2 regions of the Neobacillus sp. S1227 genome follow, and region 2 is predicted to be linked to the other one. Evidence: a T-box and tRNA genes for the amino acid it is inferred to sense, from the RefSeq annotation. Region 2 holds a T-box; the other holds one or more tRNA genes.

Region 1 (7,984 bases), 2.0 Mb from region 2:
ATGTAGTCGTAGACCCGAAACCAGGTGATCTACCCATGTCCAGGGTGAAGTCCAGGTAACACTGGATGGAGGCCCGAACCCACGCACGTTGAAAAGTGCGGGGATGAGGTGTGGGTAGCGGAGAAATTCCAATCGAACTTGGAGATAGCTGGTTCTCTCCGAAATAGCTTTAGGGCTAGCCTCACGTAGTTAGAGTCTTGGAGGTAGAGCACTGTTTGGACTAGGGGCCCTCATCGGGTTACCGAATTCAGACAAACTCCGAATGCCAATGACTTATCCGTGGGAGTCAGACTGCGAGTGATAAGATCCGTAGTCAAAAGGGAAACAGCCCAGACCACCAGCTAAGGTCCCAAAGTATACGTTAAGTGGAAAAGGATGTGGAGTTGCTTAGACAACCAGGATGTTGGCTTAGAAGCAGCCACCATTTAAAGAGTGCGTAATAGCTCACTGGTCGAGTGACTCTGCGCCGAAAATGTACCGGGGCTAAACGTATCACCGAAGCTGTGGGTGGACACCATGTGGTGTCCGCGGTAGGAGAGCGTTCTAAGGGCGTTGAAGCTGGACCGTAAGGACTGGTGGAGCGTTTAGAAGTGAGAATGCCGGTATGAGTAGCGAAAGATGAGTGAGAATCTCATCCACCGTATGCCTAAGGTTTCCTGAGGAAGGCTCGTCCGCTCAGGGTTAGTCGGGACCTAAGCCGAGGCCGAAAGGCGTAGGCGATGGACAACAGGTTGATATTCCTGTACCACCTCTTTATCGTTTGAGTGATGGGGGGACGCAGGAGGATAGGGTAAGCGCACTGCTGGATATGTGCGTGTAAGCAGTTAGGCTGAGAAGTAGGAAAATCCGCTTCTCATCAGGCTGAGCTGTGATGCCGAGGGAAATATAGTACCGAAGTTCCTGATTCCACACTGCCAAGAAAAGCCTCTAGCGAGATGAATGGTGCCCGTACCGCAAACCGACACAGGTAGGCGAGGAGAGAATCCTAAGGTGAGCGAGAGAACTCTCGTTAAGGAACTCGGCAAAATGACCCCGTAACTTCGGGAGAAGGGGTGCTTTTTGGGGTGAATAGCCCCGAAGAGCCGCAGTGAATAGGCCCAGGCGACTGTTTAGCAAAAACACAGGTCTCTGCAAAGCCGCAAGGCGAAGTATAGGGGCTGACGCCTGCCCGGTGCTGGAAGGTTAAGAGGAGGGGTTAGCTCACGCGAAGCTCTGAATCGAAGCCCCAGTAAACGGCGGCCGTAACTATAACGGTCCTAAGGTAGCGAAATTCCTTGTCGGGTAAGTTCCGACCCGCACGAAAGGCGTAACGATCTGGGCACTGTCTCAACGAGAGACTCGGTGAAATTATAGTACCTGTGAAGATGCAGGTTACCCGCGACAGGACGGAAAGACCCCATGGAGCTTTACTGTAGCCTGATATTGAATTTTGGTACAGCTTGTACAGGATAGGTAGGAGCCTGAGAAACCGGAGCGCCAGCTTCGGTGGAGGCGTCGGTGGGATACTACCCTGGCTGTATTGAAATTCTAACCCGCACCCCTTATCGGGGTGGGAGACAGTGTCAGGTGGGCAGTTTGACTGGGGCGGTCGCCTCCTAAAATGTAACGGAGGCGCCCAAAGGTTCCCTCAGAATGGTTGGAAATCATTCGCAGAGTGTAAAGGCACAAGGGAGCTTGACTGCGAGACCTACAAGTCGAGCAGGGACGAAAGTCGGGCTTAGTGATCCGGTGGTTCCGCATGGAAGGGCCATCGCTCAACGGATAAAAGCTACCCTGGGGATAACAGGCTTATCTCCCCCAAGAGTCCACATCGACGGGGAGGTTTGGCACCTCGATGTCGGCTCATCGCATCCTGGGGCTGTAGTCGGTCCCAAGGGTTGGGCTGTTCGCCCATTAAAGCGGTACGCGAGCTGGGTTCAGAACGTCGTGAGACAGTTCGGTCCCTATCCGTCGCGGGCGCAGGAAATTTGAGAGGAGCTGTCCTTAGTACGAGAGGACCGGGATGGACGCACCGCTGGTGTACCAGTTGTCTTGCCAAAGGCATCGCTGGGTAGCTATGTGCGGACGGGATAAGTGCTGAAAGCATCTAAGCATGAAGCCCCCCTCGAGATGAGATTTCCCATAGCGTCTAGCTAGTAAGATCCCTGAAAGATGATCAGGTTGATAGGTCAGAGGTGGAAGCGCGGTGACGTGTGGAGCTGACTGATACTAATCGATCGAGGACTTAACCAAATCGAAAAGCGGAAGCGGCCGGTTAGCAACGTATGGCCTGGAGGACTTTGACTGAGATAAGTGTAAACTCGCCGATTGGCAAGCGGGTTAGGCGCAGACAGAGGCGTAGTTGAACTTATGCGTTCAGAATTTAGTAATAAATTCTGATTAGCTAAAGGAAACACGATGAGCGCAAGCGAATCGATGTTGACTTATCGTAGGGAAAAGACCGAAGGACACTAGTTGCTGGACGCTGGAGCTACACAATGAACAATGTAATTTGGTGAACTCGTTCTTATTTACTTCTTCTATATTATCTAGTTTTGAGGGAATGAAATCCCAATAATCATTATTATACCTTGCGGGTGTGGCGGAATCGGCAGACGCGCTAGATTCAGGTTCTAGTGGTAGTAATACCGTATGGGTTCAAGTCCCTTCACCCGCACCAAAGAGACTAAAATGCGGAAGTAGTTCAGTGGTAGAACACCACCTTGCCAAGGTGGGGGTCGCGGGTTCGAATCCCGTCTTCCGCTCCAAACATGCCGGGGTGGCGGAACTGGCAGACGCACAGGACTTAAAATCCTGCGGTAGGTGACTACCGTACCGGTTCGATTCCGGTCCTCGGCACCATTATTTCTCTATTGGGAAATAGCACAGATTGGTAGAACACTACGTTCGGGACGTACAGGTCGTTCACTAAATCCTTTTTACCCGATTATCTAAAAGTATGGGGCCTTAGCTCAGCTGGGAGAGCGCCTGCTTTGCACGCAGGAGGTCAGCGGTTCGATCCCGCTAGGCTCCACCATTTAATTTAAATATGTAATTTGGCGGTGTAGCTCAGCTGGCTAGAGCGTACGGTTCATACCCGTAAGGTCGGGGGTTCGATCCCCTCCGCCGCTATTATATTTTGCCAATTTTATAATGGAGGGGTAGCGAAGTGGCTAAACGCGGCGGACTGTAAATCCGCTCCCTCAGGGTTCGGCGGTTCGAATCCGTCCCCCTCCACCATTTATAGGGGCATAGTTTAAAGGTAGAACTAAGGTCTCCAAAACCTTCAGTGTGGGTTCGATTCCTACTGCCCCTGTTACAATTACATAATGGGCCTATAGCTCAGCTGGTTAGAGCGCACGCCTGATAAGCGTGAGGTCGATGGTTCAAGTCCATTTAGGCCCACTCTAATAGAAAACAGTCTAAAACCGAGTCCGTGTGATTCGGTTTTTTTATTTGATTTTACCGTTTTGGAAAACATAAAGGAAAAGAGTTATGGAGGAGGACATTATGCCTGAACTGCCGGAAATGGAAAACTATAAGATTCTTTTAAGTCAAAAGATTGCTGATAAAACCATTACCGATGTCCAAGTAAACCGTGAAAAATCGATAAATGTGAATCTCGAGCTTTTTAAAAGGACCGTTCTTAATCAAAAAATAACTAACATTTCTCGAAGGGGGAAGCACCTTCTTTTTCACCTCCAAAATGGTCAGCTTTTGTTATTGCATTTAATGCTCGGAGGATGGATGTTTTATGGCCAAGAAGCGGATAAACCTAAACGAACTATACAGGTTCAGCTTTCTTTCGGAAATGAACATTTATACTTTATTGGTCTGCGTCTGGGATATCTTCATTTATATTCCCGTCAGGAAGCAGAAGAAAACCTTTCCCATCTAGGGCCGGAGCCGCTGAGCAGTTTTAGATTGGAGGAATTTATGAAACGAATTGGCAGCAAGCATGGCCGATTGAAGACCACACTCTTGGATCAGGAGTTTATTGCAGGAATTGGCAACTGCTATTCTGCTGAGATCTGCTTTGATGCAGAAATTTTGCCAGCCAAAGACATTGATGACATTAGTCCATCTAGCCGTTCTCAATTGTTTCAATCGATGAAAAAAATTCTCCAAGTGGCCATTCAAAATGGAGGTTACATGGAAAATCCCACATTCAAGGGTGATAAAATAACGGGCGGTTTTAATCCATTATGCCAAGTATACGACCGTGAGGGGGAGAAATGCAGACGTTGCGGGGCCATAATCGTAATGGAAAAAATCTCTTCCCGGAACACTTTTTATTGTCCAGATTGTCAAAAGTAGTACTGTTCCCTGCCGAATTTCGGCGGGTTTTTTTATTAAACGAAAAAATTAACCAATTTGTTAAAATTATTGTTTCCGAATTTGTTTAAATGTACTATACTATATACAATTAAGTATAACACATTTAGATATATATAACATATTTATTGTGAATAAGGGGGTGTTAATGATTAAACTCACCAAGCGTCAGGACGAAATTCTGCAGATTGTAAAGGAAAACGGCCCGATAACCGGTAAAGAAATTGCGGAGAAGCTCTCTGTTACCAGAGCGGCATTAAGACCGGACCTTGCAATCTTGACCATGTCCGGCAGTCTGGATGCCAGACCGCGTGTCGGGTATTTTTTTAATGACAAATTAGAAGTAAAACGGCAGGCGAAGAAGTTTATTCAGCAAAAGGTATCCGATTTTAAGGCTCATCCAATCGTAGTTGAAAAATCAACTTCTGTTTATAATGCGATTGTCCAGCTGTTCCTCGAGGATGTTGGAACACTTTATGCGGTGGATACAGAAGGTAACCTTGCAGGTGTAATATCCAGAAAGGATTTGCTCAGGGCTGCACTTGGGAACAAAAACCTGCAGGAATTACCCGTAAGTGTCATTATGACAAGAATGCCTAATATAATCACGATTAATCCAGAGGAAACCTTGCTGGAAGCGGCCAAAAAAATGATTAATTTTCATATTGATTCCTTACCGGTGGTAAAGGAAGTCGATCATAAAAATAATACATATTTGTTGTTGGGGAGAATTACCAAAACGACAATAACAAGGGCCTATTTAGAATTTATGGAAGAAAAATAGTTTAAGGGGAGTTGCTGTGATTTTGGTACAAAAGGAAGTTGTCTACGTAGTATCTGACTCGGTTGGTGAAACGGCTGAGCTTGTTGTAAAAGCAGTGGCAACACAGTTTAATGGTGGACAGGTAGAAATACGCAGAAACTCATATGTAGACGACATTGAAGACATTGAAGATGTGATTATTTTGGCAAGAAAGGACCATTCCATCATTGCCTACACCATCGTCATTCCGGAATTAAAAGATTATTTAGATAAGCGTGCCATGGAAGAGGGGATAATGGCAGTTGACCTCCTCAACCCATTAATGAATGCATTTACAACAAGGTTTAACAAACAACCCCACCACCAGCCTGGCTTAATGAGAAAATTAGACGAAGAATATTTCCGCAAAATCGAGGCGATTGAATTTGCTGTGAAATATGATGATGGACGGGACCCAAGAGGCATTATGAAGGCTGATATCGTTTTAATCGGCGTGTCCCGGACTTCAAAAACGCCGCTGTCCATGTACCTTGCCCATAAGCGTTTTAAAGTGGCCAATGTGCCGTTGGTTCCAGAAGTGCCTCCGCCAGATGAACTTTTTAAAATACCGAGAAAAAATTGTATTGGTTTAATTATTTCACCAGATAAATTAAACGAAATTCGCACTGAGCGCCTAAAAGCACTTGGGCTGGGCTCAAAGGCGAATTATGCGAGCTTCCAGAGAATTCTCGACGAACTAGATTATGCCGAAAAAATCATGAAACGCGTAGGCTGTCCTATCATAAATGTTTCGAATAAAGCAATCGAAGAAACTGCAGGTTTAATTTTAGACGTGTTGAAAAAAGAGAGGAGCTTTTAAATCATGGAAAAATTCGTTTATTTATTTCATGAAGGCCATGGCAATATGCGGGATTTACTTGGGGGAAAGGGAGCGAATCTAGCAGAAATGACAAGAATCGGCCTGCCGGTTCCATATGGTTTTACCATTACAACGCAAGCTTGCAATGCTTATTATGAGTCTAATAAAACTATTCCAGCTTCAGTAGAATCACAGACATTAGAGGCCTTAAGACTTTTGGAAGAAAAAATGAACAAAAAACTCGGTGACCCGCAAAATCCCTTACTTGTTTCGGTTCGATCCGGTTCAGTTTTTTCAATGCCTGGGATGATGGATACCATATTAAATCTGGGGATGAATGACGAAACAGTTGTGGGCTTGGCTGCATTAACGAATAATCCTCGATTTGCTTACGACTCTTATCGCCGATTCATTCAAATGTTCAGCAACGTGGTCCTTGAAATTGATACGTATTATTTTGAACAATTTTTAGAAGAGACGCGCGAACACAAGGGGTATACCTCTGACCCTGAAATGACTGCGGAAGATTGGAAGGAAGTCATTGTTGGCTATAAGGAAATTGTCAAAAAGCATACTCGCAAGGACTTCCCGCAAAATCCAAAAGAGCAGCTTTTCCTTGCTATCAATGCGGTATTCAATTCTTGGAATAATCAACGGGCGATTGTTTACCGCCGCTTAAATAAAATCCCGGATCACCTTGGAACGGCCGTTAATATCCAAAGCATGGTGTTTGGTAATATGGGGGACGACTCAGGAACAGGAGTTGCTTTTACAAGAAATCCTTCCACCGGTGAGCATGTGCTTTATGGTGAATATTTAATAAACGCTCAAGGCGAAGATGTTGTTGCCGGTATCCGTACCCCACAGCCAATTGCAACCCTTAAGGATGAAATGCCTGGTGTTTACCAGCAGTTTTCAGAGACATGCCAACGCCTTGAACAGCATTACAAGGAAATGCAGGATATTGAATTTACTGTTGAACGCGGAAAACTATTCATCCTCCAGACACGGAACGGAAAACGTACAGCTCAGGCGGCTATCCGCATTGCTGTTGAGATGGTGAAGGAAGGAATTATCGATAAAAAGACAGCGCTGCTTCGTGTCGATCCTGACCAATTAAACCAACTGCTGCATCGCCGAATCGATGACAAGGCTGAAAGACGAATATTAGCTAAAGGCTTGCCGGCATCACCAGGTGCCGCTACGGGCCGGGTTGTTTTTGATGCCGATGAAGCGGAGCAATTAAGAAATGAAGGTAAAAAAGTTATCCTAGTTTCTCCTGAAACCACTCCGGATGACATCCACGGTATGGTTGCAGCACAAGCTATTTTAACTAGCCGAGGTGGAATGACAAGCCACGCTGCCGTGGTTGCCCGCGGTATGGGGAAAGCTTGTATTTGCGGCTGTGAAGCCCTAAAGATTGACATGAAAGCAAAACAATTCACTGTGGGTGAAACAGTTGTTAAGCATGGGGATATTATCACGGTTGATGGTTCAACAGGTGAAATTATGCTTGGCGAAATCCCAATGATCGACCCTGAATTATCAGAAGAGTTCCAGCAGCTTCTTGCTTGGGCCGACCAAGAACGCAAAATAGGAGTCCGTGCAAATGCCGATAATCCCGAGGATGCCAGGAAATCATTTGAATTCGGTGCCGGCGGAATTGGATTGTGCCGGACAGAGCATATGTTTATGGATTTAAAGAGGATTCCAATCGTTCAAAAAATGATTTTAGCAGAAACCTATAGTGAGAGAATGGAAGCACTTGAAGAACTTTTACCGATGCAGCAAGGTGATTTTGAGGGAATTTTCGAGGCAATGCAAGGTCTGCCGGTAACGATTCGTTTATTGGATCCGCCGCTTCATGAATTCTTACCGAATAAAGAAGAGCTTTTAGTAGAAGTAACAAAACTGCAAATTCTCAATCCGGATTCTGAAGAGTTAAAGCAAAAAGAACTGCTGCTGAAAAAGGTTCGCCAGTTGGATGAGTTCAATCCAATGTTGGGCCACCGCGGCTGCCGCCTTGGCATGATACATCCGGAAATTTA
Region 2 (7,984 bases):
GAGTTTGTTGATGACCTGTTTCAGGTTGGCTGTATTGGACTTATGAAGTCTATCGATAATTTTGATTTGGGTCAAAACGTTAAGTTCTCCACTTATGCCGTGCCAATGATTATAGGCGAAATACGGCGCTATTTGCGTGACAATAATCCGATCCGAGTATCCCGCTCCCTTAGGGATATTGCTTACAAAGCCCTCCAGGTAAGGGAAAGGCTAATGAGTGAAACCTCTCGGGAACCGACTGCTGAAGAAATCGCGAAGGTCCTGGAAGTACCCCATGAAGAAATTGTCTTTGCGCTAGATGCAATACAAGACCCGGTATCACTTTTTGAACCGATTTATAATGATGGCGGGGATCCAATTTATGTAATGGACCAGCTAAGCGATGAGAAAAATAAAGACATCCATTGGATTGAAGAAATTGCCCTTAAAGAGGGAATGCGAAGATTAAACGAACGAGAAAAATTGATTTTGAGAAAGCGTTTCTTTCAGGGGAAAACACAAATGGAGGTTGCAGACGAAATTGGCATCTCCCAAGCACAGGTATCCCGCTTAGAAAAAGCAGCCATCAGACAAATGAATAAGAATATCCAAAGCTAAGCTGCCTGTTAAGGGCAGCTTATTATATTACCGGGAAAGAGTATTTTCTCGGCAATTTTTTTCATTATAATTACAAATTTTGTTAATTGATTGTTTCTGCTAATGGGCCTGTTGATTTCCGCTCCGGGCACTCGCTTTCTGCGGGGAGGTCCTGGAGCCTCCTCGGCGCTGAAAGCGCCTGTGGGGTCTCCAGTGACCTCTCTATCCCGCAGGAGTCGAGTGCCCTCCGCTCCAATCAACAGGGAGGCAAAACAATATAAAGATTTGCCACACAATTTATCTAATCACTTGCATCCTACAATTCCCCATTTTTGTTCACAAAAGCTTTATAAGAGACATTTCTTTTTCGGATTCCTTTAATTTTGTCCTTCATCGCTTTTATGGGGAAATTGGCCCCCATAATCCGAACTTTTAAAAGAAGAACTCCTCATTGTATTTATGTATTGTGAGTTGAAGGCCTTTATTGAATACACCTGTTGTGAAATAAAAGGCTAACAAAAGGGCAGCTTATTTTTTCCTTTCTATTTTCCCAAATACAGACATATATTTCTTATAGTATCGTACGATTGGGAGTGGTTTAATGGTTAAAATTTCCGATTTTCAGATTAAGGATGTTGTGAATGTATCTGATGGCAAAAGACTTGGGAATGTTGGAGATATAGAAATAAATTTAACAACGGGGAAAATAGAAGCGGTTGTCATTTCCGGAAATGGGCGCGTGCTTGGCTTTTTTGGAAAGGATGAAGATATAGTGATCCCGTGGAAAAACATTATCAAAATTGGCCAGGATGTCATCTTGGTCCGCTATAAAATCAGCGATGAAAAAATAACGGAAGAAGAGTAGTCGTGAAAGGAAATATATCAGCTTCGGTGACCAATGCCCAGTTTCATGGTAAACTATAGAAAAAAGTTTAGAGGTAATGGAATGGAACCATTTATTATAAAGAATGACTCCTTATTAACTATCGAAGGTTGGATGAATAGCAATCCTGGCCTTGTTGCCGGAATAACAACCAAGCTGGGGGGACAAAGTAAAGGCGACTTTGAAGCCCTTAATCTCGGCTTTCATGTTGGCGATATTTTCAACGATGTTTGCGCAAATAGAATGAAAGTTTCCGAACTGCTTGATTTTCCACTAGCGTCATGGGTAGGCGCTGAGCAAACACATGATATTTTCCTGCAAAAAATAACAAAAGCAGATCGCGGGCGAGGGTCGATTTCCTACGAACAGTCTTTTAAAAGAACGGACGGTTTCTATACAAGTGAAGAGGGAATATTGTTAACGCTCTGTTTTGCGGACTGTGTTCCTCTCCTTTTTATATCTCCCGAACACAGGATGATTGGTGCGGCACATGCTGGATGGAAGGGAACGGTAGGACAAATTGCCCGTGAGATGATAAAAAAATGGGAAGAGGAAGGCATCAAGGCTGAGAAGATTTTTGTTGCAATCGGTCCATCGATTTGCGAAAAATGTTATATTGTGGATGAACGTGTCGTTAACTTAGTTGAAAATATACTAGAAGATGTCGATAGAAAACCCTATAATTTAATTAGTGAAGGTCAATATTCATTAAACCTAAGGGAATTGAACAAGCGGATTCTTGTCAAGGCAGGAGTTCCAACGGAAAATATAACCGTCACCGATTATTGCTCAAGCTGTAATAACGATTTGTTTTTTTCCCACCGGAAGAGCCACGGCAAAGCCGGAAGAATGTTAAGCTTTATTGGCTGGAAGGAGAATTAGAACCGCTTATGAGAGTAGCAGCAAAGTATGAACTTATTAGACAGCAAATACATGAAGCGTGCGAAAAGACAGGCAGGAAACCTGATGAAGTAACTGTAATTGCCGTTACAAAATACGTCAGTACTGAAAGAGCGCAGGAAGCGCTTGATGCCGGCATTCAGCATCTGGGTGAAAACCGGGATGAAGGAATGCTTGAAAAATGGGAAGTTCTTAAGGACAAGCCAATTTGGCATTTTATTGGAACCCTGCAAACACGAAAAGTAAAGAATATTATCGATAAAGTGGAGTACATTCATTCACTTGACCGTCTTTCTTTGGCACAAGAAATAAATAAACGTGCCAATTCAAAGGTAAAGTGTTTGGTACAGGTTAATGTGGCAGAGGAGGACTCAAAGCACGGTTTAGCGGTCGAAGAAGTGATCGACTTTATTAAATCACTTGGCTCCTTAGAAAATATTATTGTTGCTGGTTTAATGACAATGGCCCCATTCACGGACGATGAAGAAGTCTTGCGTGATTGTTTTCAAAAACTTAGAGAACTTCGTACTCAAGTTCAATCCTGTCACTTAGACTATGCCCCTTGTTCAGAGCTTTCAATGGGGATGTCTAATGATTTTGCCATCGCCATCGAAGAAGGGGCTACGATGGTAAGAATAGGTACAGCGCTTGTTGGTGAAGCTGGTTAGGAGAGTTGATATGACAATTAAATCTAAACTAAAAACATTTTTCTTTTTAGACGACGAAAACGATGAGCAAATTGAAGATTACAGTGAGCCGAAGGAACCGATAAAGCAGAAAAAACAGCCATTAAAAAGTCATAATGTAGTCAGCCTGCAAAGTGTGCAAAAGCCTCCTGCCCAGGTAAAGCCCTCAAAGCTTATTTTGGCGGAACCGAATTCCGAATCTGAGGCAACCGAGATTGCCGACCACCTTAAAAGCCGCCGTCCGGTGGTGGTGAATTTGCAGCGGATTGATCAAGAAGAAGGCCGGCAGATCGTTCATTTCTTAGGAGGAGTAGTGTATGCTCTCGGTGGGGAAATCCAGAAAATTGGCGCCAATATTTTCTTGTGCACCCCGGATAATATGGAAGTATCAGGGAATATTTCGGAACTGCTCCCTGACCACGATAATATGAATACGAGGTGGTAGAAGAGATGTTTTTTGTTATTGGTTTAATACAAAAACTCATTTGGGTGTACTCGTGGGCATTAATTATTTACATATTGATGTCTTGGTTTCCGGGTGCCAGAGAATCCGCGATCGGTCAATTCTTAGCAAGAATTTGTGAGCCATATTTGGATCCGTTCAGAAGGATTATTCCCTCAATCGGGATGATTGACATTTCTCCGATTGTTGCATTTCTTGTGCTCAACTTTGCATCGCGGGGCTTAAGCTATGTAGCTGTCTGGCTCTCCTAATAATTAAAAATAGGTTGGTTTTTAGAGCATGAATATATATCAGCATTTTCGTCCAGAAGAACGGGATTATATTGACCAGGTCACGCAGTGGAAAAACACTGTGGAACTTCAGTATGCCCCGAAATTAACGGACTTCCTTGACCCAAGAGAACAGCATATCTTAAAAACGATCATCGGTGAAAATGGTGATGTAAAATATCAATTCTTTGGCGGCTGGCCCGGAGCAGAACGAAAAAGGGCGCTTCTATTTCCAGAATATCTAGTGCCAGTTCAAGAGGACTTTCAAATCAGCTTGTTTGAAATTGACTATCCAAAGAAGTTTGTCAAAATTGAACATCCCAACGTCTTGGGTACATTGATGTCGTTGGGGCTAAAACGTGGGAAATTTGGCGATATTCTTGTCGATGATGGGCAAATCCAGTTCTTGGCAGCAAAGGAAATCAGCGGTTATATCAGTAGTAATCTTGAATCAATCGGTAAAACAACGGTTCATTTATTGGAGAAGCCGCCCGAAAATATAATTTCTCCTAAAGAATTATGGGAGGAGCATGAATTAACAGTATCTTCATTAAGGCTGGATACTGTTATTTCTGGTGTTTATAATCTTTCCCGGCAAAAATCGCAAAACTATATTGCTGCGGGCCTTGTTAAGGTTAATTGGACTCAGATTGAAAGCCCGGCCTTTATTTGTGAAATTGGCGATATGCTGTCAGTCCGGGGCCATGGAAGGGTGAGATTGTCCAGTATAGACGGAAAGACAAAGAAAGATAAATGGCGAATTTCTGTAGGAAGACAAAAATAATTTATTTTCTTGCAGGATTTTCGAAAAACTTGTCGAATATTCACATTTACATACATTGCACAGATTGTTGGAGGTGGCATCATGCCGTTAACGCCGTTAGATATTCATAATAAAGAATTTAATAAAGGATTTAGAGGGTATGACGAGGATGAAGTAAACGAATTTCTTGATCAGGTTATCAAGGATTACGAGCTTGTCCTTAGAGAGAAAAAAGAATTGGAAGAGCGCTTAACTGATCTGCAGGAGCGTTTAGGGCATTTTACAAGTATTGAAGAAACACTTAATAAATCGATTGTGATTGCCCAGGAGGCAGGGGAAGAAGTAAAACGCAATGCCCAAAAGGAAGCGAAGCTAATCGTCAAGGAAGCGGAAAAGAATGCAGACCGCATCGTAAACGAATCCCTATCTAAAGCCAGAAAGATTGCTCTAGAGATAGAGGATTTAAAGAAGCAGTCAAAAATTTTCCGTACTCGTTTCAAAATGCTGATTGAGGCACAGCTCGATATGCTGAATACTGACGATTGGGATCACCTCTTAGAGTACGAACTTGATGCAACAGAGCTGAAAATCCACGAAGAAGAGGATTCATTAGCTTGACGAACAACTCTTTCGTAGCATATAATTTCTTAACAGATTAATCGAATGAAATTGACGAAGACAGGGACAGTACAATTTTTCAAGATGCTTCTTAGCGAGTCGGGGATGGTGGAAGCCCGATAAAGCCGAAAGATTGGAAAATCACCCTTGAGTTCCGAAGTCGAACTTCTAAATTTAGAACAGTAGACTAAGGCGTGTATTCACGTTATGAATGAAGCAAGAGGATAGAATTAGATATTTCTATCAATCAGGGTGGTACCGCGGGAATAAAACCTTCTCGTCCCTTTTTTGGGATGAGGAGGTTTTTTTATTTGCAAGAATGTCAATTCTGTTCAATAGAAAGGTATTGGAGGAAATAAAATGGAATACAAAGACACGTTATTAATGCCGCAAACAGATTTCCCAATGCGCGGCAATCTTCCGCAAAGAGAACCGGATATGCAGGCAAAATGGGAAGAAATGAATATTTACCAAAAAGTGCAGGAACGCACAAAAGGGCGTCCAATGTTTGTTTTGCATGATGGGCCTCCATATGCAAACGGTGATATCCACATGGGCCACGCCCTAAATAAAATCTTAAAGGATTTTATTGTCCGCTATAAGTCAATGAGCGGCTATCATGCCCCATATGTGCCAGGCTGGGATACGCACGGTCTGCCGATTGAACAGGCTTTAACGAATAAAGGGGTTAAACGGAAGGAAATGTCCGTAGCTGAATTCCGTCAGCTTTGTACAGAATATGCGCTTGAACAGATTAACAATCAACGGACCCAGTTTAAACGACTTGGTGTCCGCGGTGATTGGGAGAATCCATATATCACTTTAAAGCCAGAATACGAAGCCCAGCAAATCAAGGTTTTCGGAGAAATGGCGAAAAAAGGTTATATCTATAAAGGATTGAAGCCAGTATATTGGTCTCCGTCAAGTGAATCCGCTTTGGCTGAGGCAGAAATTGAATATAAAGATAAACGTTCACCTTCCATTTATGTTGGTTTTCCGGTGAAGGATGGCAAGGGAGTTCTTGATACGGATACGGAAATCGTCATCTGGACAACAACCCCATGGACCATTCCTGCCAACTTGGGAATTTCGGTTCATCCTGAGCTTACTTACGTGGTAGTATCTGTAAATGATAAAAAATATGTTGTGGCTGAAAGCTTATTGGAAAGTGTAACGAATGAAATTGGCTGGGAAGAAGCGGCCGTTCTAAACAAGGTCAAAGGGGCTGAGCTTGAATATGTAGTTGCCAGTCATCCATTATATGGCCGTGATTCACTTGTTATGTTAGGTGAACATGTTACAACCGATGCTGGTACTGGCTGCGTTCACACTGCTCCTGGTCATGGGGAAGATGACTTCCATGTTGGCCAGAAATACGGTTTGGATGTTCTTTGTCCGGTTGATGATAAAGGAAATATGACAAGTGAAGCACCTGGATTTGAAGGGTTATTTTACGACGAGGCCAACAAACCGATTTCCCAAGCCCTAGAGGAAAAAGGAGCTTTGTTAAAACTTACATTCATTACACACTCCTATCCACATGACTGGAGAACAAAAAAGCCGGTCATTTTCCGGGCAACTGCGCAATGGTTTGCGTCCATTAAAGATTTCCGCGACCAATTGCTTGAAGCGGTTAAAGAAACGAAATGGGTGCCAGCCTGGGGTGAAACAAGACTGTTCAATATGGTCCGTGACCGCGGCGACTGGTGTATTTCCCGCCAGCGTGTCTGGGGAGTACCTATTCCGGTATTCTACGCTGAGAATGGCGAAGAAATCATTACTGACGAAACAATCGAACATGTTTCTAATTTATTCCGCGATCATGGCTCAAACATTTGGTTTGAGCGTGAGGCAAAATACCTGCTGCCGGCAGGGTTTACGCATCCTGGCAGCCCGAACGGAAAGTTTACGAAGGAAACCGACATTATGGACGTTTGGTTCGACTCTGGCTCTTCCCACCAGGCAGTACTGCTTGAAAGAGAAGACTTGGTGCGGCCTGCCGACCTATATCTTGAAGGTTCTGACCAATATCGCGGCTGGTTTAACTCCTCCTTGTCAACTGCAGTAGCCGTAACAGGCAAGGCACCGTATAAGGGAGTATTAAGCCATGGATTTGCCCTTGATGGGGAAGGCAGAAAAATGAGTAAATCGTTAGGAAATGTTGTAGTCCCTGCTAAAGTTATGAATCAAATGGGGGCAGATATTTTACGCTTATGGGTGGCTTCCGTTGACTATCAATCGGATGTCCGTGTATCCGACGCGATTTTAAAACAGGTTGCTGAGGTATATCGTAAAATCCGAAACACCTTCCGTTTCTTGCTTGGCAACTTAGCGGACTTCGACCCAGCAGTGAATAAAGTTGGTTACGAAAACCTGCGTGAAGTGGATCAGTTTATGCTAGTTAAATTGAATAAACTAATTAACAGTGTTCGTAATGATTACGAAAATTACAATTATGCTGGCATTTACCATGCTGTTAATAATTTCTGTACGCTTGATTTAAGCGCGTTTTACCTAGATTTTGCAAAAGATGTTCTGTACATTGAAGCTGTTGATCATCCAGAACGCCGGGCAATTCAAACCGTTTTATATGAAGCATTGCTTGCTCTTACCAAATTGGTTTCACCAATCCTTTCTCACACTGCAGATGAGGTGTGGAAATATATTCCGAAGGTTCAGGAAGAAAGTGTTCAGTTGACAGACCTTCCAGAATATCAGGAACTTCCTGGTGCTAAAGTGTTGGAGGAGAAATGGTCTGCATTCTTAAAGTTGCGCGATGATGTCTTAAAGGCACTTGAAGAAGCACGGAATGCAAAGGTTATCGGT

Evidence for each region. The T-box of region 2 lies ahead of ileS (isoleucine--tRNA ligase). A T-box ahead of a tRNA ligase gene usually reads a tRNA of that ligase, here a tRNA-Ile.
Region 1: it has a tRNA-Ile gene. The T-box ahead of ileS (isoleucine--tRNA ligase) is inferred to sense a tRNA for this amino acid. The anticodon was not compared.

The regions. Positions count from the first base shown of each region.
Region 1 covers NZ_AP038276.1:3,825,495-3,833,478, reverse strand. The annotation lists rRNA gene ACZ5AE_RS19095 (23S ribosomal RNA) at 1-2,232, shown strand, start outside; tRNA gene ACZ5AE_RS19090 (tRNA-Leu) at 2,573-2,659, shown strand; tRNA gene ACZ5AE_RS19085 (tRNA-Gly) at 2,673-2,747, shown strand; tRNA gene ACZ5AE_RS19080 (tRNA-Leu) at 2,753-2,841, shown strand; tRNA gene ACZ5AE_RS19075 (tRNA-Ala) at 2,941-3,016, shown strand; tRNA gene ACZ5AE_RS19070 (tRNA-Met) at 3,038-3,111, shown strand; tRNA gene ACZ5AE_RS19065 (tRNA-Tyr) at 3,135-3,219, shown strand; tRNA gene ACZ5AE_RS19060 (tRNA-Trp) at 3,225-3,295, shown strand; tRNA gene ACZ5AE_RS19055 (tRNA-Ile) at 3,311-3,384, shown strand; gene ACZ5AE_RS19050 (Fpg/Nei family DNA glycosylase) at 3,490-4,296, shown strand; gene ACZ5AE_RS19045 (helix-turn-helix transcriptional regulator) at 4,463-5,098, shown strand; gene ACZ5AE_RS19040 (pyruvate, water dikinase regulatory protein) at 5,121-5,936, shown strand; gene ppdK (pyruvate, phosphate dikinase) at 5,940-7,984, shown strand, end outside.
Region 2 covers NZ_AP038276.1:1,822,671-1,830,654, forward strand. The annotation lists gene sigG (RNA polymerase sporulation sigma factor SigG) at 1-597, shown strand, start outside; gene ACZ5AE_RS09395 (YlmC/YmxH family sporulation protein) at 1,178-1,441, shown strand; gene pgeF (peptidoglycan editing factor PgeF) at 1,523-2,341, shown strand; gene ACZ5AE_RS09405 (YggS family pyridoxal phosphate-dependent enzyme) at 2,350-3,027, shown strand; gene ACZ5AE_RS09410 (cell division protein SepF) at 3,038-3,490, shown strand; gene ACZ5AE_RS09415 (YggT family protein) at 3,496-3,759, shown strand; gene ACZ5AE_RS09420 (YlmH family RNA-binding protein) at 3,788-4,561, shown strand; gene ACZ5AE_RS09425 (DivIVA domain-containing protein) at 4,643-5,158, shown strand; T-box leader at 5,207-5,446, shown strand; gene ileS (isoleucine--tRNA ligase) at 5,519-7,984, shown strand, end outside.